Regions from separate parts of the Mesorhizobium sp. M1D.F.Ca.ET.231.01.1.1 genome, predicted to be linked through region 2. Evidence: predicted binding sites of a transcription regulator. Region 2 holds the regulator's gene; each other region holds the start of a gene.
What was found. Region 2 encodes LexA, which represses DNA repair genes until DNA is damaged. Its sites were predicted from a motif close to TGTTCNNNNTGTGTTCNG; they were not measured.
Positions count from the first base shown of each region.

Region 1 (4,967 bases), on a different contig from region 2:
CGACTTGTCGCGGCCGAGCCTCATTTCCGCCGCCGGTTTGAACTGGTCGTGATCGAGAAACATTGGCATCCCTGCTGCATGTCCGCAAACCTGCACGGGGAAGGCGAATGTTCTGTGCGCTGTTTCACGCAGCCGGCTGGTCTGTGCGCTGTTTCACGCGGCGGACCGTTCTATGCGGTGTTTCATGCAGCGCGGAAAAAGTTCGCAGAGGGCCGGCCAGGCAGCGGCATGCATAGGGGAAGACCCGTCTGAGAGCCATCTCAGACGGGTTTAGTCGGGCCGTTGTCGGCGTCAGGCGGGCCGATCTCAGGCGGCGAAGCCGCTATGGCCGCGCGCGACCGGCTTTACCGAGACGATCGGCTGATCCGACGGCCATAGGATGCCGGCCGTCACCGCGAAGGTGATCAGCGCATCGCGCGCCGATTCGGCGGAGATATCTCCGGCCCGTGCGGCTTCGCAGGCCTTCGCCGCGGCGCCGTAGCTCAGCCGCCGGCGCGACGGCGGGAACTCGGTCAGGAACTCATGCATGTCGGACAGCGAAGCGATCATGCGCTTGCGCCCGGCGCCGACACTGACTGCGACCGGCGTGAGGAAGAACCTGTCGTGCATTGAGACCTCTCGGATTGGGGCGGAGGACGGCGGGCTGCCGGCCTCGGTCTGGACGCCACACAACGCGCCTGGGGGCGCGAGGTTCCACGTTGGGAGATCTTTTCCTGCCGGCCGCCAGAGGCGGCAATCGCGAGGCAGATCGTCATGGGCCGGATCTGGTCGTGATCGCCATCACCGCCGGGGGTTGCGGGACGTGGTAATGTGCTGACAACACCAGCAGGAGGATGGCAACCCCTGCGAACAACATCGCAACAATGTTGACGAAGAGCTGGCCGGCCCGTTCGGCAAGCCGTTGCCGCCAACTCATCGCCGATGGGATCAAGCGCATTGTCCACCTGTCCTACAGGCGCCGCCCGCCGCGGCGTCAATTTCGTGAAGGGGATGGCTCCTAGTATCGCCAGCCTCCATGGCGGCCACAGCTCCAGGCTCTCTTCACGACCCAATGATGGTGGTGCCAGCGCTTGTGCACCCTGACCATGCAGTCGCGATGGTGACGATAGCTGCGCCAATCGCGCATCTCGTATCGGCTGCTGTAGCGCCAGTTGTCGTCGCGCATGTGATGGCGGCGCCAGTAGTAGTCGTCATTGTACCGGCCCATGTCGTCATCAGTGATGATGGTCAAGCTTGTCGCCTGCGCCGCAATCGTTGTCGGTGCCATGGCAGCCACGCCGAGCATGGCGGCTAGAATAAGATTCTTCATTGCAGCCTCCTTGCATTAGATTTTCCTAACGGAAATCCATTGCCGGGTGAAAAGTTCCATGGCGAAGGCTGCAGGGCGGTTGCTCGTTGTGTTGGCGGGTCGGGCGATGTTCGGGCGGATGCTATTTCCACATGCCGCGCATGCGGGCACCGAGATCGACCTTGACGCCCGGCCTTTGGCGCGGGTCGTCCTTGATCGCGGCGCTTGCCCAGGATGACTGCTCGAAGGCTTCAAGCATCGAGGCCGGAATGAAGCGGGTGCGCGAGGCATAGACGTGGCGGTCGCCGCGCGCGGGCTGGTTGTGCGGATAAAAGCGCTGCGGCACCACCAGATGCAGGCTGTCCTTGGCCCGCGTCATCGCCACATAGAGCAGCCGCCGCTCCTCCTCGATATCCTCCTTGCTGCCGACGCCGAGATCGGCCGGGATGCAGCCGTCGACGGTGTTGAGCACAAAGACGTTCTTCCACTCCTGGCCCTTCGCCGAATGGATGGTCGACAGGATGAGGTAATCCTCGTCGCGATGCGGCGGGCCGGCCTGGTCGCTGGTGGCGTCGGGCGGATCGAGCGTCAGCTCGGTCAGGAAACGCTCGCGCGAGGGATAGCCCGACGCGATCTGCTCGAGCTGCAGGAGGTCCGCCCGGCGCGTGATCGCGTCCTCATGGATGCGTTCCATATGCGGCTCGTACCAGAGCCTGACCCGCTCGAGGTCGGCCGGCCATTTCGGACCGGCGCGCAACCCGCTGTAGATATCGAGGAAGACCGGCCAGTCTGCAGCCGTGCGCTGCGGCGGCCGGAAGCGGGCAAGGCCCAGCGTCTCGTCCAGCGACGTCGCCATCGCCTCGACGATCTGCGAGGCGGCGGAAGGGCCGATGCCCGGCATGAGCTGCAGCACGCGAAAGCCGGCGACGCGGTCGCGCGGGTTCTCGGCGAAGCGCAGCATCGCCAGCATGTCCTTGACATGGGCGGCGTCGAGGAACTTCAGGCCGCCGAACTTCACGAAGGGGATGTTGCGGCGCGTGAGCTCCACCTCCAGCGGCCCGCTGTGATGCGAGGCACGAAAGAGCACCGCTTGCGCCTTCAGCGCCGTGCCGGCCTCGCGCTCGGCCAAGATCGCGTGGCAGACATAATTGGCCTGCTCGGCCTCGTCGCGCACGCTGACCAGTTGCGGCTTGTGCGACGACCGGCGCTCGGTCCAAAGGTTCTTGGTGAAGCGTTCGCTGGCCTCGCCGATGACCTTGTTGGCGGCAGCCAGGATCGTCTCGGTCGAGCGGTAATTGCGCTCCAGCATGACGATCTCGGCGCCTTGCGTGAACTGTTTCGGGAAGTCGAGGATATTGCGCACTTCCGCGGCGCGGAAGGAATAGATCGACTGCGCGTCGTCGCCCACCACGGTTAGGCCGGCGCCGTCCGGCTTCAGCGCCAAGAGGATCGAGGCCTGCAGCCGGTTGGTGTCCTGGTATTCGTCGACCAGCACATGGTCGAAACGGCTGCCGAGATGCGCCGCGATCTCCGGCTCCGCCGCCATCTGCGCCCAATAGAGCAGAAGGTCGTCGTAATCGAGCACGTTCTGTGCCTGCTTGGCTTCGACATAGGCCGAAAACAGCTCCTTCAGCTGGTCCGCCCATGCCGCGCACCAGGGGAATGCCGCGCCGAGCACCTCGCCGAGCGGCGCCTGCGCGTTGACTGCGCGGGAGTAGATCTGCAGGCAGGTGCTTTTTGTCGGAAAGCGGCTTTCGGTCTTGGAAAAACCGAGCTCGTGCCGGGCGAGATTCATCAGGTCGGCCGAATCCTCGCGGTCGTGGATGGTGAAGGCGGGATCGAGCCCGATCTGCTCGGCATAGTCTCGTAAGAGCCTCGCGCCGATGCCGTGGAAGGTGCCCGCCCAGGCGAGCGCGTCGGCGATGATTGCCGCGTCGCGCCCCAGCACCTCGCCGGCGATGCGCTCGACGCGCTTGGCCATCTCCGACGCCGCGCGGCGCGAGAAGGTCATCAAAAGGATGCGGCGCGGATCCGCGCCCTTGACGATGAGGTGCGCCACGCGGTGCGCCAGCGTGTTGGTCTTGCCGGATCCGGCACCGGCGATCACCAGCAGAGGTGCTGCCACCTTGCCGTCGCCATGCACCACCGCCAGCCGCTGCTCGTCATTCAGCCGGGCGAGATAGGCGGGCGCTTCGAAGGACGAATCACGGGCGGCGATGTTCATGGCCCATCAAGCATCGTTTCCGCTTTGTTCGCAATACAACTCACGCGCTGGCGAATAGCGAAAGCGGTCCAACAGAGGGGAGATGCGCGGCAGGGCGGACGGGGCGCTCTCGCGCCGGCTTTCTGGACTTGGGTTCCTCGCCCCACCTTCGGCGGGGGCGAGGAAAGGCAACTACCGCTTCGGCTCTACCCCCATCGCGGCGGACTGGCGCCGCAGCGTCCGTCGTTCGTCCAGCGGCGCGGCATCGCCGGACATCTCATAGATGATCCTCATCGTGACGCGGTAGGCGCTGTAAGCGAACAGTCCGACAAGCAGCAGGCGGATCATGACCATCTCCTCGGTGCGTTGGATTGTTGGGAGTTCAACCGGGGCTTGGATGATTGGTTCCCGCCGGCCCACGCAACCAAACCGCCGCCGCCTCGTTTGCCCCAAAGAAAAAGGGGCAACCGAGAGGAGGTCGTCATGAAGAAGCTTCCTGTGCTGCTGGCTCTCGCGGCAGGGCTCGCGCTTGCCGCCTGCGACAACAGCGTGCCGCCGACCAAGGCACCAAGCGACACCGTCAATCAGAACCCGCAAGTCGACAAGAACCCGGTGCCGAAATCGACCACCGGCGGCGACCAGCAGGGCACACCGCCGGCGCAGTGATGGTGCGACGACGCGGGCAGGAATACTCGGCCGGAACAGGCGGCGGTGATCGGGAAATGACGCTGCCGCCACAGAAGAAGGCCGGCGCTGCTTGGGAGGAAGCTGGAAAGCGCCGGCCAAGCGGGAAATCAGGCCCGCCGCACACATGAAGATAGCTGAGTCTCTCCGCCGCGTCATGGCGTGATCGCGCAAGCCGGCTATCGATGGCTGGTGCCGTCTTTCAAGGACCGAGAAATCTTTGAAAAGGATTGCGTGTTCGCAGCCTGCCTCAGGCCATCGCCGCCCGCTTCACTGGTATGCCGGCGATCTCGAGATCCAGCTGGCGCTGCGTCAGCGCCGCCTCGGCCATGATCCACTGCTTGAAAACTTCGACCTTGCGGGCGCCGTGCGCGTTGATCGGACTGACGAAGTACCAGCCGGCGGTGTTGGGATGGTGCACCGCGAAGGGTGCCACCAGCCGTTCGGCGCGGATGTCGCTCGCCATGTAGGCGCGGTTGGCGACGGCAAAGCCCATGCCGGCATTGGCCGCCTCGTAGGACATCATGCAGGAATCGAAATAGATGCTCTTGGTTTCGCCCAGCACGAAGCTCGCGCCGGCAAAGGCCAGCCATGACTGCCAGTTCTGGGTGCACGTATCGGAGTGGAGCAGGGTGAAATGCCTCAGATCCTCGGGCGTTACCTTCGACGGCGGCTTGTCGCCCAACACCTCATGGAACAGCTTGCGGCTGCACACCGGCGTCAGGTCCTCCTTGAACAATAGCTCGCAATGGAGGCCGGGGAAGTTGCCGTCGCCGTAGCGGATCTCCAGAT
Region 1 covers NZ_RZOZ02000009.1:170,197-175,163, forward strand. The annotation lists gene EN874_RS23040 (hypothetical protein) at 1-63, opposite strand, end outside; gene EN874_RS23045 (DUF982 domain-containing protein) at 307-609, opposite strand; gene EN874_RS23050 (hypothetical protein) at 752-937, opposite strand; gene EN874_RS23055 (hypothetical protein) at 998-1,309, opposite strand; gene EN874_RS23060 (ATP-dependent helicase) at 1,431-3,512, opposite strand; gene EN874_RS33790 (hypothetical protein) at 3,684-3,839, opposite strand; gene EN874_RS23065 (hypothetical protein) at 3,975-4,157, shown strand; gene EN874_RS23070 (LysR substrate-binding domain-containing protein) at 4,426-4,967, opposite strand, start outside.
Region 1: a site for LexA is predicted at 3,527-3,544, ahead of EN874_RS23060 (ATP-dependent helicase). Genes of this name have one in related genera too.

Region 2 (4,967 bases):
CGCTGATCGCCGAGATCAAGAAGGCAAGCCCCTCCAAGGGTTTGATCCGCGCAGACTTCGATCCGCCGGCGCTCGCCAGGGCCTACCAGCAAGGCGGAGCGGCCTGCCTTTCGGTGCTGACCGACGCCCCGTCCTTCCAGGGCGCGCCGGGCTTTCTGACAGCCGCGCGCGCCGCCGTCGGCCTGCCCGCCCTGCGCAAGGATTTCCTCTTCGACCCGTACCAGGTCCACGAGGCGCGGGCCTGGGGCGCGGACGCGATCCTCATCATCATGGCAAGCGTCGACGACGTTCTGGCCGGCGAGCTCGAGGCAACGGCCTTCGAGCTCGGCATGGACGCGCTGGTCGAGGTGCATGACGAGAAGGAGATGGAGCGCGCGCTCACGCTCTCGTCTCGGCTGATCGGCATCAACAACCGCGATTTGCGGACCTTCGAGACCAGCCTCGACGTTTCGGAGCGGCTTGCCGCCATGGTGCCGGCCGACCGGCTGCTGGTCAGCGAGAGCGGCATCTTCACCCATCAGGACTGCCGCCGGCTGGAGAAGAGCAAGATCGGCACCTTCCTCGTCGGCGAGAGCCTGATGCGGCAGGCCGACGTGGCCGCCGCGACCGCGCTTCTGTTGACGGGCAAGGCTCCGGCCAATGCATCGGCCCGAAAATCGACTCCGATTTTTGGAGAGCACGATGCATAGATTCAAAGTGTTAGAACGTACTTTGTGCGTCCAAGTGGACGCACGTCGTTCTAAGGCCGTTTGAGGATGCCTGCGCTTACCCATCTCGGCGCCAAGGGCGAAGCCAACATGGTCGATGTCGGCGACAAGGCCGAGACGACGCGAACGGCCATTGCCGAAGGTTTTGTTTCCATGCGGGCGGAAACGCTGGAGATGATCCTGGCCGGCGACGCCAAGAAGGGCGACGTGCTTGGCACGGCGCGCATCGCCGGCATCATGGCCGCCAAGAAGACGCATGAGCTTGTTCCGCTCTGCCATCCGCTGCTTCTCACCAAGGTTGCGGTCGATATCGAGCCCGACCGCGCGCTCCCCGGCCTGAGGGTCACCGCGCTTGCTCGCGTCACCGGCAAGACGGGCGTCGAGATGGAGGCGCTGACCGCGGCGTCCGTCGCCTGCCTGACCATCTACGACATGGCCAAGGCAGCGGACCGCGCCATGGTGATTTCCGGCATCAGGCTGGTCGAGAAGACCGGCGGCAAGTCGGGTGACTACAAAGCTGCCGAACATGGGGCAGGCTCCTAGGATGGCGCTGGTTCCGGTCGCCGAGGCGCTCGAACGCCTGCTGGATGGCGCGACCGCGCTGCCTGGCGAAAGCGTTCCGCTCGCCGATGCGGCAGGCCGTGTGCTGGCCGAACCGGTGGCAGCGCTGCGCACGCAGCCGCCCTTCAACGCTTCGGCCATGGACGGCTACGCCGCACGCGCCGAGGACGTGGCGTCAGTGCCGGTGCGGCTCTCCGTTGTCGGCATGGCGCCCGCCGGGCGAGGCTTTGCCGGCTCCATCGGCAAGGGCGAGGCCGTGCGCATCTTCACCGGCGCGCCCCTTCCCGAGGGCGCCGACACCGTCGTTATCCAGGAGAATGTCCGCGACCTCGGTGGTGGCAGCATCGAAGTGACCGAGCCGACCGCGCAGGCACGCAACGTCCGTCGCCGTGGGCTCGACTTCGGCGAAGGTGACGTGCTCCTCCATAAAGGCCGAGAGCTCGATCCGGCAGCGCTTTCGCTAGCGGCGTCGGGCAACCACCCGAGCCTCAATGTTGTGCGGCAGCCGCTGGTCGCGATCATCGCCACCGGCGACGAACTATTGCCGCCCGGCAGCGCGCTCGGTCCCGACCAGATCATCTCGTCCAATGCCTATGGCGTCGCCGCCGCGGCCCAGTCGGTCGGGGCGCGCGCGCTCGACCTCGGCATCGCCGCCGACCGGCAGGACGCAATCGCGGCTCTGGTCAGGAAAGCGGTCTCAGCCGGCGCCGACGTCATCGTCACGCTCGGCGGCGCCTCGGTCGGCGACCACGACCTCATCCACGACGTGCTGACCGGCGAAGGCATGCAGCTCGATTTCTGGAAGATCGCCATGCGCCCCGGCAAACCATTGATGTTTGGCCGGCTAGGCAACATCCGCTGCATCGGCCTGCCCGGCAATCCGGTGGCGAGCCTTGTCTGCTCGCAATTGTTCCTGAAGCCGCTTCTGGCGCAGCTGGGTGGCCGCAACTACCGACAGGACATCCGCGCCGCCCGGTTGGCCGCCGCGATGCGCGCCAACGATCTCAGGCAGGACTATGTGCGCGCCGTCGTGCGCGAGGAGGCCGGACGGCTGGTCGCGACACCGTTCGGCATCCAGGATTCCTCGATGCTGAGGACGCTCGCCGACGCCAACGGCCTGATCGTGCGCGAGCCCTTCGCCCCGGCGGCGGAAGCCGGCGCCGAATGCAGCGTTCTGATGTTACGCTGAACAAAACGTCAACACATTCACTAAACTTTAAACGGTTGCGGAACACAACTGGAACAGATAGTGTTTGTTCTGGGTTTGTTTTTCTGATTCTGGTTTCAGAACCCATGGGGGCCGCCATGCTGACGCGCAAACAACATGAACTCCTGATGTTCATCCATGAACGGCTCAAGGAAAGCGGCATTCCGCCGTCTTTCGACGAGATGAAGGAAGCGCTCGACCTTGCCTCGAAGTCGGGCATCCATCGCCTGATCACGGCGCTGGAAGAGCGCGGTTTCATTCGCCGGCTGCCGAACCGGGCGCGTGCCCTGGAAGTCCTGAGGCTGCCCGATTCGATCGCGCCCGGCCTCAATGCCGCGAAGAGATTCTCGCCAAGCGTCATCCAGGGCGGCCAAGGCAATCTCGGCCGGCAGATCAAGCCTGCGGCGCCCTCGCGCACGCCTACGCCCAGCAATGATGACGATGCCGTTTCGGCCGTATCCATTCCGGTCATGGGTCGCATCGCCGCCGGTGTGCCGATCGATGCCATCCAGCATCAGACGCATTCGATCACAGTGCCGCCGGACATGATCGCGGGCGGCGAGCATTATGCCCTGGAAGTCAAGGGCGACTCGATGATCGAGGCCGGTATCTTCGACGGCGATACGGTCATCATCCGCAACGCCAACACGGCAAGCCCGGGTGAGATCGTGGTGGCTCTTGTCGACGACGAGGAAGCGACGCTGAAGCGCTTCCGCCGCAAGGGTGCCTCGATCGCGCTCGAGGCCGCCAATCCCGCCTATGAGACCCGCATCTTCGGGCCGGACAGGGTTAAGGTGCAGGGCAAATTGGTCGGGCTCATTCGCCGCTACTGAGCGGCTATGGCTTTGCCTCTGGCTTTTCGGGCCGCTTGTAAGGCGCCAGGCCCCTCGCCTCTCGCGAGTAGCTCCGCTGTTCGTGCCAGGGGCGATAGGACTTCTCGACGGCGTATTGAATGACAGGTTGCGCCGTCGCCGATTGCGGATCGAAGAAGACGGCAGCGCTTCCATCGCGAGCAAGTTGGCGTTTGGTGACGACAAGAATGCGTGGATCGCGGCAAGGATTGTAGGCCGTGGCGTCGTTGATGACGATGAGGTCGGCATAGCCGCAGGCCGGCCTGGCGCTGTCGCGGTTTTCGGCAAGCGCGACGATCGCGCCGGTAGGATGCCGGCCGATGCAGAGATCGCCGGTGCAATAGAATGGCGATCCCGGCGGCAGGTCGACGGGATCGGCAATATCCAGCGCGCCTTTGGCGAATGTCTCCGGCGGCACGATTTCCTCGGCTTTCAGCGCGCGCTTCCAGTTGTCGGTGGTGAACTCGTTGGAGCGTTCGCGGTTGATAGCGAGCTCGCCGCCGCCGATCGGCATTGCCACCAGATGCGCGTCCTCCGAGATCAACACATCCGGCGTGCGGACATGCGGAATGGTGAGCAGGGCAGCAAGCGCGAACGGCACGGCTGCCAATCTGAGCCAGGTGGTGGCCATGGTCGCGATGACCAGCGCGATCGTCGCCAGCAGCACCGATTGGATCGAGATCAATCCCACGGCATCGACAGGCGAGCGCTCGGAAATCCATGCCGAAATGGCAATCATCGCGGTCAGGCCCTTGCCCATCACGTAGAGGAACGGACCGTCGAAGCCGAACGGCATCGCCAACGCGCTCAGCACGGCGAACGGCATGACGAGCAGCGAAACGATCGGCATCACCGCCAGATTGGCGAGCAGACTGAGCGGCGAGACGCGCTGGAAGTGCCAGATCGCAAACAGTAGTGTCGCGCTGCCCGCGATGAGCGAGGTTACAGCGGCGCCACCCACGCCGACCGCCAGTTTTCGCGACAAGAACCCGAGGAAGGAGCGCTTTGCCGGCGGCACGATCGCTTTGCCGGCGCGATAGTCGGCAAAGCCGGCATAGGCGCCGACCAGGGCGGCGGTGGCCGCGAAGGACATCTGGAAGCTCGGACCGACCACTTCGTGCGGCGAGACAAGGATGACGGCGATGGCCGAGATCGCCAAATTGCGCATCGTCAGCGCCGCGCGGTCGAAGAGCACGGCGACCAGCATCACGGCGAGCATGATGAAACTCCGCTCGGCCGCCACCACGATGCCGGAGATGACGAGGTAAGCCGCGATCGAGGCAAGCGCGATCGCCGCGGCGTATTTCTTCACCGGCCGGCGCGACGAGAAATCCGGAAACAGCGCAAAGGCGCCGCGCAGCAGGAACATGATCGTGCCGGCGACCAGCGCCATGTGCAGGCCGGAGATTGAGATGATGTGATAGATGCCGGTGCGCCGCATCGCTTCGTTGATGTCTTCGGGAATGCCGGCGCGAACGCCGACAATCAACGCCGCGGCGATTTCGCCTTCGGACCCGCCGATGGTGTTTCGGATGTGGTCGGCGATGTTCTCGCGCGCGTTCTCAATCGCCGAGGCGATGCTCGTCTCTGCCGGCGGGGCAGTTGCCGGAAGGACTTTCGGATCGCCTAGGAAAAAGCCGC
Region 2 covers NZ_RZOZ02000001.1:612,578-617,544, reverse strand. The annotation lists gene trpC (indole-3-glycerol phosphate synthase TrpC) at 1-689, shown strand, start outside; gene moaC (cyclic pyranopterin monophosphate synthase MoaC) at 756-1,250, shown strand; gene glp (gephyrin-like molybdotransferase Glp) at 1,252-2,457, shown strand; gene lexA (transcriptional repressor LexA) at 2,574-3,308, shown strand; gene EN874_RS03085 (ComEC/Rec2 family competence protein) at 3,313-4,967, opposite strand, start outside.

Region 3 (4,967 bases), on a different contig from region 2:
TCCCGCCAAGACATCGCACCAATGCAAAATCGATGCGCACGGCCATGACCGACGCGGAATTGAAGTTGTGGAACGAACTTCGCGCGCACCGGCTGATGGGGCTGGGCTTCCGCAGGCAATTTCCGATCGCAGGCTACATTGTCGACTTCGCCTGTCCGGAGAAGAAGCTGATAGTCGAAGTCGATGGCTCACAGCATGGCGACGCGGGTCGTCCAGGTGCTGACGAGCTTAGAACCAAGCGCTTGGAACAGAACGGCTGGACCGTCTTACGCTTCTGGAACCACGACGTCATCCGCGACATTGACAATGTCTGCCAGCATATTGTTGTTGCGGCAGGATTGGCTGGACCGATCTGAGACGCTGGCGGGACAGCGCCCCCCTCTGTCCTGCCGGACATCTCCCCCACGAGGGCCCACGAGGGGGGAGATTGGCCGTCGCGCCGGCTTTCGCCAATTTCCAAAGTGGCAAGGGAGATGCCAGCGGTGTGCCCCTACAACTCCTTCTCGGCCAGCTCCCTGAATTCATCCGGCACCGAGCGCGCCGCCTCCAGCGCCACCGTGCCGTAGCCGACGGCCTCCTTGCCGAAGCGCTGGCGGATCTTGTCGATGGCGCGGTCGGCGCCGAAGCGGGCGAGTCCCTTGCGGCTGCCGGGCTTGAGCTTCTCGTCGGCGAGGCCGAGCGGCAGCTCGAGCTGCAATTCGGCATGCTCTTCGAGATGCGAGACCGAGATGGCGAGCAGCGAGATTTCCCGCTCGCCCGGGTGAGCGGCGAGCACGCCGCGCACCAGCTCCTCGGCGATCTCGGCGAGCATGGTCGTGGCCTGGATCGGCTGCTCCAGCGTCACCGCGCGGGTGACGGCGCGCATGTCGGCGAAGCGCACGCGCACAGTCACCGTGCGGCCCGGCCGGTCCTTGGCCCGCAGGCGGCTGGCGACGCGGTCGGCGAGATGCAACAGCGTCGGCACGAATATGCGTGGCAGCGCCGGCTTGCGGCCAAGCGCCGACTGCGCTCCGGCGGAATGGGCGCGGCGATGCGTCTCCAGCCGGCGCGGGTCGCGGTTCCAGGCAAGGGCAGCTAACTTCTGGCCGGCGGCGTGGCCGATAAGCCGCTCCAGCGCGCCGCTGTGCGTACGCGCCAATTGCCCGATGGTCTCGACGCCGATCTCGGCGAGCCTGGCCTTGGTCGCCGGGCCGACGCCCCACATCAGCGATACCGGCAAATCGTGCAGGAAGGCGAGTTCGGTGCCGGGCTCGACCACCACCAGGCCGTCGGGCTTGGCCACCTGCGAGGCGATCTTGGCGAGATGCTTGGTTCGCGCCACGCCGATCGAGATCGGCAGGCCGAGCTCGGCCTGCACGCGGCTGCGGATGGTCTTGGCGATTTCCTCCGGCGGCCCGAACAGATGCGTGCAGCCGGCGACGTCTGCGAAAGCCTCGTCGATCGAGATGCGCTCGACCAGCGGCGTGAAATCATCGAGCACCTTGATCGCGGCGTCGCCTAGGCGCTGATATTCGCTGAAGCGGCCGCCGACGAAGATCAGCTGCGGGCAGAGCTCGCGCGCCTTACGGCCGGGCATGCCGCCGCGCACGCCGAAGACCTTCGCCTCATAGGAGGCGGCAAGCACCACGCCGCCGCCGACCGCGATCGGCTTGCCGCGCAGCGACGGGTCGAGCAACTGCTCGACCGAGGCGTAGAAGGCGTCGAGATCGGCATGCAGGATGGTGGCGGCTGAAGCGGCGTTCGTGGCGGGCATCGCGCGCTCCCATCTTCGGCCTGATTCCGCGCCGCAGCATTAGTAAAGACTTTTGTAAGAGGTGTTCGCCGGGAACATAAAGAGAACAAAACCAGTCTCTAGTCAAGCCGTCGCGTCGGACAGGAGAACATTTACAACCTCGCGCAACCGGGGATTTTGGCGGCTGGTTGCGATGCCCGAGAGCCCTCAAAAAGGGGATATCGCCGGGGGTGGCGGGGGATCGTCTCGCATGGAGCACCAGCGCCCTGCGCGACGAAACATGGCGCCGCGATCTGCGTGAGATGATCTCCTCGGCAGCTTCGCTGCCATCTTGCCCTCGAGGGAGAGACTGGCTCGGCTATGCCGGTTTGGCGTATTGCTCGGCGCTGAGCACCTCGATGCATTGGAACGGCTGATTGCCTTCCACCCAGGCGTCATGGCCGGGCGGAATGGTGTAGGACGTTGCCGGCCTCGAAGGTCTTCTGCGTCCCGTCGTTCATGCGCACGGTGATCGTTCCGGACACGACATAGCCGACATGCGAGACTTGGCAGCTGTCGGTCTTGACCACTGGCTTCACGCATTCGGACCATCTCCAGCCCGGCTCCATGTTGAGCCGCCCGAGCGTGTAGCCGGGCAGCCGCACGACTTCGACGCGGGTCTTGGCGGGCGTGCGGACCTCGTCGGGATTGTTGTGCGACTTGGACTCGAATTTGGCGACATTCATTGGAGCTTCGGCCATGCCATCCTCCCCATATCCAAGCGGAGCGTGACGTCACGATCGTCGGCGACCGCCGCCTGTTTCATACGCCTTTTGTTGAGCGATCGCTAATTTAATTGCCGGGCGCGGCAGGAAATCGATTTTGCCACGCAACGCCTATTGCAGGCACGACATGCCGGTGATTTGCTGTTCCAAGCGTTGGCACGACGATGGTTGAGGGACCATCCGTTCTCGTCCCAAAAGGGAGAATTCGATGAATCCTCGGCAACCTTTCCGAACGATCTCGTCGCTGCCGTCGCGATCCCCAACCGGACAATCTCGAGTTCGCTCAAATGCGCGCCGCACGCTCGGCGGGCGAAGCCGTGACGGGGACAGCTATAGGCCGGAGGCAATCAACTAAAAAACAGGGAGGAAACCGATGCTTCATCAGGCTGTCAAAACGCAGACCCGTCCGCCGCTCGGGTCAGTGCGCCGCACCCAGCCGGCGCTTCGCCAGTGCTGCGACAACTATGTCTGCCCGGTCTGCGAGCAAGTCGTCGAGCTGACGGATTTCCGACAGGTCGTCTGGCATCAAAGACCCGGGCACAAGCCGATGGAGATGGATGACTGAGCGCCTTGCCGGCGTGAAAAAAGGCCCGCGTCTTTCCGGAAAAATGCGCGGGCCGAAGCTGGAGTAGCCGTTCATTCAACGCGCTTCTGGGCAACTGGTTGCAGCCTGGTCGAAACGAGCAGCCGCAGCCGGCGGGCAGGCCTGGGCATGCGGTTCGGTAGCGGGGGCTGGGGTCCAGTCGCCGATGCGACCGAAGTCTTACCTTGCAACGCAGAAGCCCGAGCGGCCGGATTTCTGGAAACAAGTGCGCCGGCAATTCATTGCTTCACAGGCCGTCGAGCAAAGTCCCTTCATCGGCGGTTGCCAACGGAGGGCCCGCCATCTCCTGCGATGTGGCGGGCACCTCTTAGCAATTTCAGGAAAAGTGCGCAGCGGTTTTCCGTCCGGAATTGCGACCAACAGAGAGAGCCATTTCAGGAAAAGTGCGCAGCGGTTTTCCGTTCGGAATTGCGACCAACAGAGAGAGCTATTCCAGGAAAAGTGCGCAATCCTGCGAAGGGTGAGCCGCTCAGGGAGACATCCATGCAGCCCGGCGAATTTATCGCGAACCTGTTCGCCATCTTCCTCATGGCAGGATTGATCGCCGGCGTCTTCCTCGTCTTCGGCGAGCCGCTCTGGCCGGAACGGCGGACGGGGATGGCGACCCCATTCCCGGTCGATGCGACCACGACCGGCTCCGTGCGCGGCGCCTGCTTCGAGCCTTGCCTGCCGCTCCGCTTCGATCTCAAGCGCGCACCGCCCAGGCCGCTGTCGAAATCGTGACCGCAACGACACCGGGTGGAACCGGCCGCGCGCCACGCCGTTGATTCCCGCGAAGGGATGCTGTGGGCGGAGGCCGCCATGGACAGCTTCGAACTCATCGATCTTCTCTGCGTCGTCGATGCCTGCGCGAGCGACCGCGCGGCCGGGCGCCTCATCTCGATGTCGAGAGCCGTCGAGGAATTGCGGGTCTTGACCGGCGACTTCGTCTCGTCGGACGAAGACGCGGCGAATGCCTTGAGCCAGGTGGCGCTGGAGCGCGGCTGCGCGGTGCTCTTCGACGAACAGCCGGGCGCCGATATCGTCGGAGAGTTGTGATCTCCTCCTCGAGGGGAGGCGCCGAAGGCGACAGAGGGGGTCGCCTCTGGTGAGACAACCCTCTCTGGCCATCTCCCCTCGACGGGAAGAGTGGCGCCCCGCCATCTCTCACTTCACCAGCGTGATCGTCCTGCCGGCATACATCTCGCGGTTGCCGAGCTCGGACGCGCAGTCCGATTTTACCGCCGAGTTCCCTGTCATTCCCACGGTTTTGCCGACCAGCCGCAGGCAACTGCCTTGTGCGTTCATGTCGGAATTGCCGGCGTAGGAGATGGGCGCGTCGGGTGCGTAGATGAAGCCGCTCACCGCCGAGCCGGATCCGCCATTGATCGTCAGCGCCTGTGTGTTGCCGTGGGCCTGGAAGATGGTGATGCCGGCATAGGGACCGCTGGTCGGCGGCGAGAGGTTCACCTGTTCGTTGGCGTTGATGTAGAGCTGCGAGCCTTCCATCAGGAAGATCGTCACACCCTGGCCGGTGAGGCTGCCGTTGCCGCCGGGCTTTATGGTGACATTGCGCAGGATGTAGGTGCCCGGATTGAGCGTGATCTTTCCCGACCAGGTCTTGTCGCAATAGGTGCCGGGCGAAAGCGTGACCGTCTTGCCGTTGGGCATCGACTGGCAGAGCCCATAGGGAGGCGGGGTGACGTTGGCCAGCGGATCGAAGGACGCATACTGGTTTTCGAGCGGCGTGCCGCATGAAAGGATAGCGCTGGGCGGTGTCACCCCCGAGGTGGCGCCGACCGTCGAGACGCATGCGGCGCTGACGATCGCCGAGCCGCCCCGGTTGACGGAGTCGGCCGCGTCCGAGTTGGAGGCGATCACGCAGCCG
Region 3 covers NZ_RZOZ02000012.1:127,022-131,988, reverse strand. The annotation lists gene EN874_RS26450 (endonuclease domain-containing protein) at 1-356, shown strand, start outside; gene dinB (DNA polymerase IV) at 491-1,753, opposite strand; gene EN874_RS26440 (cupin domain-containing protein) at 2,167-2,472, opposite strand; gene EN874_RS26435 (hypothetical protein) at 2,870-3,061, shown strand; gene EN874_RS26430 (polymerase) at 3,584-3,823, shown strand; gene EN874_RS26425 (hypothetical protein) at 3,902-4,138, shown strand; gene EN874_RS26420 (pilus assembly protein TadG-related protein) at 4,247-4,967, opposite strand, start outside.
Region 3: a site for LexA is predicted at 1,824-1,841, ahead of dinB (DNA polymerase IV). Genes of this name have one in related genera too.

Region 4 (4,967 bases), on a different contig from region 2:
CCATGATAACCTCCAAACTGATATCATGATATCGCGTCGATCGCGCTTGTTCAATGCGATTTCAGCCTGCGGATTTTGCGAGTCGTTAACTAAATTCAAATACGTTCCGCATATGAGAATTCAAGCAAGGCGAGTTGTTGAAACGAAGACCGCTTATCCCGTTCGCTCAGGGACATACCAGATATAGGAAGAGTTCGAGAGCCGTCTCGAAGGTTCGCAACGGCCGGAAGGCAACGATTCAATTCCTGAGCGCTGCAGTCATGGGAGTGGAACAGATTCGGGCAGTGATGTCTGCCGCTTTCGAGTGGCGGCTGGCGCCATTCCAAGGGGCCGTAGATGCACCGCCCGCAACAGGAACCCTTAAGCCGTGCTCCGTTCAGCGCCGAAAGCGGCGCATCACTCCCAGACTGACAAAGCCGATCAATGAGCTCATAAAACTAAGGCCGTACAGGTCGCGCCATAGGTGGGGCTCAACGTCATGCTGCGTAGCGCTCCGTAGAAGCGGCACAAAGCAAAGTGCGAACATTATCGCGGCCATGAGGAACAGTGCAACGAGCACCACCGCAATGCCGACGGCAATACCATTAGATCTGGCGTCTTGCAGCAACCATCTGGCTATCGGCACTGGAAGGCGGGGGTACGCTCCCCAGCCGACGAAGCCCACCAAAAAGCCCCATATTAGCGCGGGCACGATTTCCAAAGCGTCGAACTCCATCAGAGCAGATTGATTGCAGGAAAGTCTTTAGGCCAGCGTAATCGGCGAACCCGACGGGATGTGCCGCAGATGCCCACGCGGCGGACGGGGTGGATGCCTGTACCGACCGCCGCGCAATTGCTCCTCACCCGGGCGCCGAGGCGCGAGCACGGCGCGCCTCGGTTTCTGACGGCCGTAGCTGCGAGGAACATCATCGAGTTCCGGCACTCCTTCGATGTCCCAACCGAAATCAAGGAGGGCATCGAGATGCTCCTCCCGCAAGCGCCTCATCCACCAGACCATGTTCTCGAGCACGTCGAGTTTGGGAGCACGGTAGTAGCGCACCAAGTCGCTGACGATCTGCTGCTTGGTCGGGTGGCACATGGCAAGAACCTGGTCGATGTGCGCCTTCTTCCACTCCGTCGTGTCGCCGACGATCCCGCGGTAGGTGACGGGCCCGATGCGGCGGCCGATCCCAAGCATCCCGTCCAAGGTGTTCTGGAATCCCCGCCGCCTGTTCCAGCGGAACACGAACTCGTTCAGATATGCGTCGAGATGCTTCTCTCGGAATCCGTGGAACGTTCCGAGCGCCCACCTCTTCAGGTTCGCGAAGACAACGTGTGGCCATTTCAGAAGGATATGTGCCGGGAGCTTGGATTTCTTGACGTTCACCTTGGTTAGACGACGGTCTTCCACCTTATCGTAAGGGGCGTAGTCATCCGTCCGCAGCCAGGTTCCCGGCAGCGTGTTCGCCTCGACGAACGGAACGAGGCTCTCGGCCGACCTGTCGGCGATACGAGCTAACCTGATGCGTCCGACGCCATGCTTGCCAACGGTCTCGACGGCGCCAGCGATCCAGATCTGGTTGGCCGTGCTGCTGCCGCCGCCGCGCTCCAGAGCGTCCTCCTTGCGCCGATACGGGATGGCGGACTCGTCCACGTCGACGGTTCCCGAAAGTGGCGTCCGTTCCGGGTTGACCATGGCCCGCCGGAGCTTGTGGAGCACCAGCCAGGCCGTCTTGTAGGAAACCCCGAGCTTCGGCTGGAGCTGCAGGGCGGAGATGCTGTTGGAGTGCGTCGCCATCAGGTAGGCGGCCAGGAACCACTTGCGCAATGGCAGGTGCGTGCCCTGCATGACCGTCCCAGCGATCACCGAGGTCTGCCTACGACATCCAGGCCTTTCTCCCTTGCCAGCGCATTCGAACAGCCACGGCCGCGCTTCAAGGCGCCAGCCTTTCCTGGAACCGCAGCTCGGGCACACGAAGCCGCCTAGCCATCGCTTTTTGGTCAGATATTCCGCGCAAGCGTAGTCGTCGTGGAAAGTCTCCACGAACTTCTCGATCGACGGTGGTCTGTCGTACTTCCACCGGGTCGGAAACAGCGCCTCGCCCATGCCGACGCCAATAGGATAGGGCTACGGCATCTGTCATCAGGAATCACCAGATATGGTTACCACCTGAGCGAACGGGATAAGCGGTAAACGAAGTGAACGATCTTTTGCAGTTTATCTCACGCCATTGTTTGCGGGAGCTGTCGCTACGATTCTTATATTCTCACCGGAGTCTCGCGCGCTTGCGCTAGAGATCGGTTCAAAAGCGTTCGAGCTCGGGAAGGACTGGATTTTGCGTGGACGGCTTAAATAACCCTATCCCACCATCTTGCCCGGCGCCTTGTCCTTGGCGAGCTTCTTGAACTTCCTCACCACCATGTCGCGCTTCAGCTTCGAGATGTGGTCGATGAACAGCACGCCGTTGAGGTGGTCGATCTCGTGCTGCAGACAGGTCGCCATCAGGCCTTCGGCGTCAATCTCCTGCAGCTTGCCGTCGCGGTCGAGATATTTCACCCGCACCGCGGCGGGACGCTCGACCTCGGCATAATAGTCGGGGATCGACAGGCAGCCTTCCTCATAGACCGAGCGCTGGTCGGAGCTTTCGAGGATCTCCGGATTGATGAAGACATGCGGCGCCGGCTCCTCGCCTTCCTTGGCAAGGTCGATGACGAGCAGGCGCCGCGGCTCGCCGACCTGGATCGCCGCCAGCCCGATGCCCGGCGCGTCGTACATGGTTTCCAGCATGTCGTCGGCGAGCTTGCGCAAATCGCCGTCGACGCGCTCCACCGGCTTGGAAACCTGGCGCAGGATGGGATCGGGAAGAATGATGAGCGGCTTGATCGACATGGCGTCTCACCTAAGACCTCGCAGGAAAAGCGTCAACCGGGACATCATCCGCCTGTTCACGTTTTGATCTGTGCCGGCGGGCCGAATCGGTTATGCTGCCGACATGAACGACATGACCTCCATCCTTTCGCAACCGGTCGCGCGGCTCGGCGCCACCACGATCACGCTCGGCGAGGCGCTCGGCTTCGGCGGGCTTCTGCTGCTGGCGTTTTTCCTGGCGCTCGTCATAGCGCTGTGGCGCGCTGCCGGGGCACGCGCGGTTGCCGCGGCCGAAGCGGCCGATCATGCCCGCGATACCGAGGCGCGGATGGCGGACATCCTGCAGGCGCAGGCCGAGATGCAGGGCCGCATGGGCGCGATCGCCGAAGTGTTCGGCGCCAGGCAGGCCGAGCTCACCCAATCGCTCGGACAGCGGCTCGACGCCATGACCGGCCGCCTCGGCCAGACCATGGCCGAGCAGACCAAATCGACGCATGAGAGCCTGGCCAAATTGCAAGAGCGGCTGGCGGTGATCGACACCGCGCAAGGCAACATCCAGTCTTTAGCCGGCCAGGTCGTGCAGCTGCAGGCGATCCTTTCCAACAAGCAGACGCGCGGCGCCTTCGGCCAGTCGCGCATGGAGGCGATCGTCGCCGACGGGCTGCCGCACGGCGCCTACGAGTTTCAGGCGGGCCTGTCGAACGGCAGCCGGCCGGACTGCCTCGTGCGGATGCCGAACGGCGCGCCGATGCTTGCCATCGACGCCAAGTTTCCGCTGGAAGCTTGGAACGCCATCCGCGCCGCCGAGAGCCCCGACCTGCAGAAGGTCGCCGCGCAGGCGTTCCGCCGCGATATCGAGGTGCATATCCGCGATATCGCCGAAAAATACCTGATCCAGGGCGAGACGCAGGACACCGCCTTCATGTTCGTGCCGTCGGAATCGGTGTTCGCCGAGATCCACGAGAATTTCGAGGCCGTGGTGCAGAAGGCGCACCGCGCCCGCGTCGTCATCGTCTCGCCGTCGCTCTTGATGCTGTCGATCCAGGTGATCCAGGCAATCCTGAAGGATGCGCGCATGCGCGAGCAGGCGCATCTGATCCAGGGCGAGGTCATCCGCCTGATGGAGGACGTGGCGCGCGTCGACGAGCGCGTGCGCCGGCTGCAGACGCATTTCGGCCAGGCAAGCAAGGACATAGACGACATCCTCGTTTCGACGTCGAAAGTGACCAAGCGCGGCCAGAAGATCGAAGCGCTAGAGTTCGCCGAAGGGGAAACCGAGCCGCCGCGCGGTCCGGCCAAGGTGGAGGCCGGCGCGCGCGTGGCCGATTCCAAGACCGGCCAGCTCAGGTTGCGCGTCGTCGAAGGCGACGACTGAGCCGCCAAACGACTACTGCTCCTCGACCACCCTCGTGCCCTCGAATTCCGGCAGCCAGTGCAGAGCCGAGCGATGCCAGTATTGCGTCCTCGGCACCAGCTGATCGCGCTGGCGCGCCGTGCCGGTCCTGATGCCGTAGACCTTCGGGCCGTCGCCGACGGAGGTGGCATAAAGATGCGAGCCGCACTCGCCGCAGAAGCCCTGCGCCCGCTTGGCGCCGGTCGTCCCGGTCTTGATGTAGACCTTGGGCTCGCCCTTGGTGATGCGGTAATCCTCCTCCGGCACCCGCACGGTAACGCGAAACGCGGTGCCGGTCAGTTGCTGGCAGTCCGTGCAGTGGCAGATCGAGGTCTTTTCCGGGTCGACCTCCGCCTCATAGGTGATGGCGCCGCAGTGGCACCCGCCGTCGATTTTCATCGGGCTTGCTCCCCAAAAAATTGCTTCGCTCAAACCTAATCTTCTTCGGAGGCTTCGGCGATAGCCTTGCGCCTGCGCTCCCATGTGCCAGTCGCCTGCGGCTTGACGAACAGCCTGGTGATTTCGGGCATGTCGGTTTTCAGCCGCGCTTCCAGGCGTTCAACGCAGGCTTCGATCTCCGGCGCGGTGAGATGGTCCTCGAATTCGATGCTCAGGCCGGCGACGATTTCTTCCGGGCCGATATGGACACTCAGGATCCCGTTCGCCCGCTGCACCGCCGGATCATCCTCGACGATCGCCAGGACCTTGCGCTGCACCTCGGGGGAG
Region 4 covers NZ_RZOZ02000003.1:503,676-508,642, forward strand. The annotation lists gene EN874_RS11940 (plasmid stabilization protein) at 1-4, opposite strand, end outside; partial or broken gene EN874_RS11950 (IS1595 family transposase) at 1,127-2,086, opposite strand; gene def (peptide deformylase) at 2,339-2,869, opposite strand; gene EN874_RS11960 (DNA recombination protein RmuC) at 2,973-4,223, shown strand; gene EN874_RS11965 (GFA family protein) at 4,236-4,640, opposite strand; gene EN874_RS11970 (cation diffusion facilitator family transporter) at 4,676-4,967, opposite strand, start outside.
Region 4: a site for LexA is predicted at 2,923-2,940, ahead of EN874_RS11960 (DNA recombination protein RmuC). Genes of this name have one in related genera too.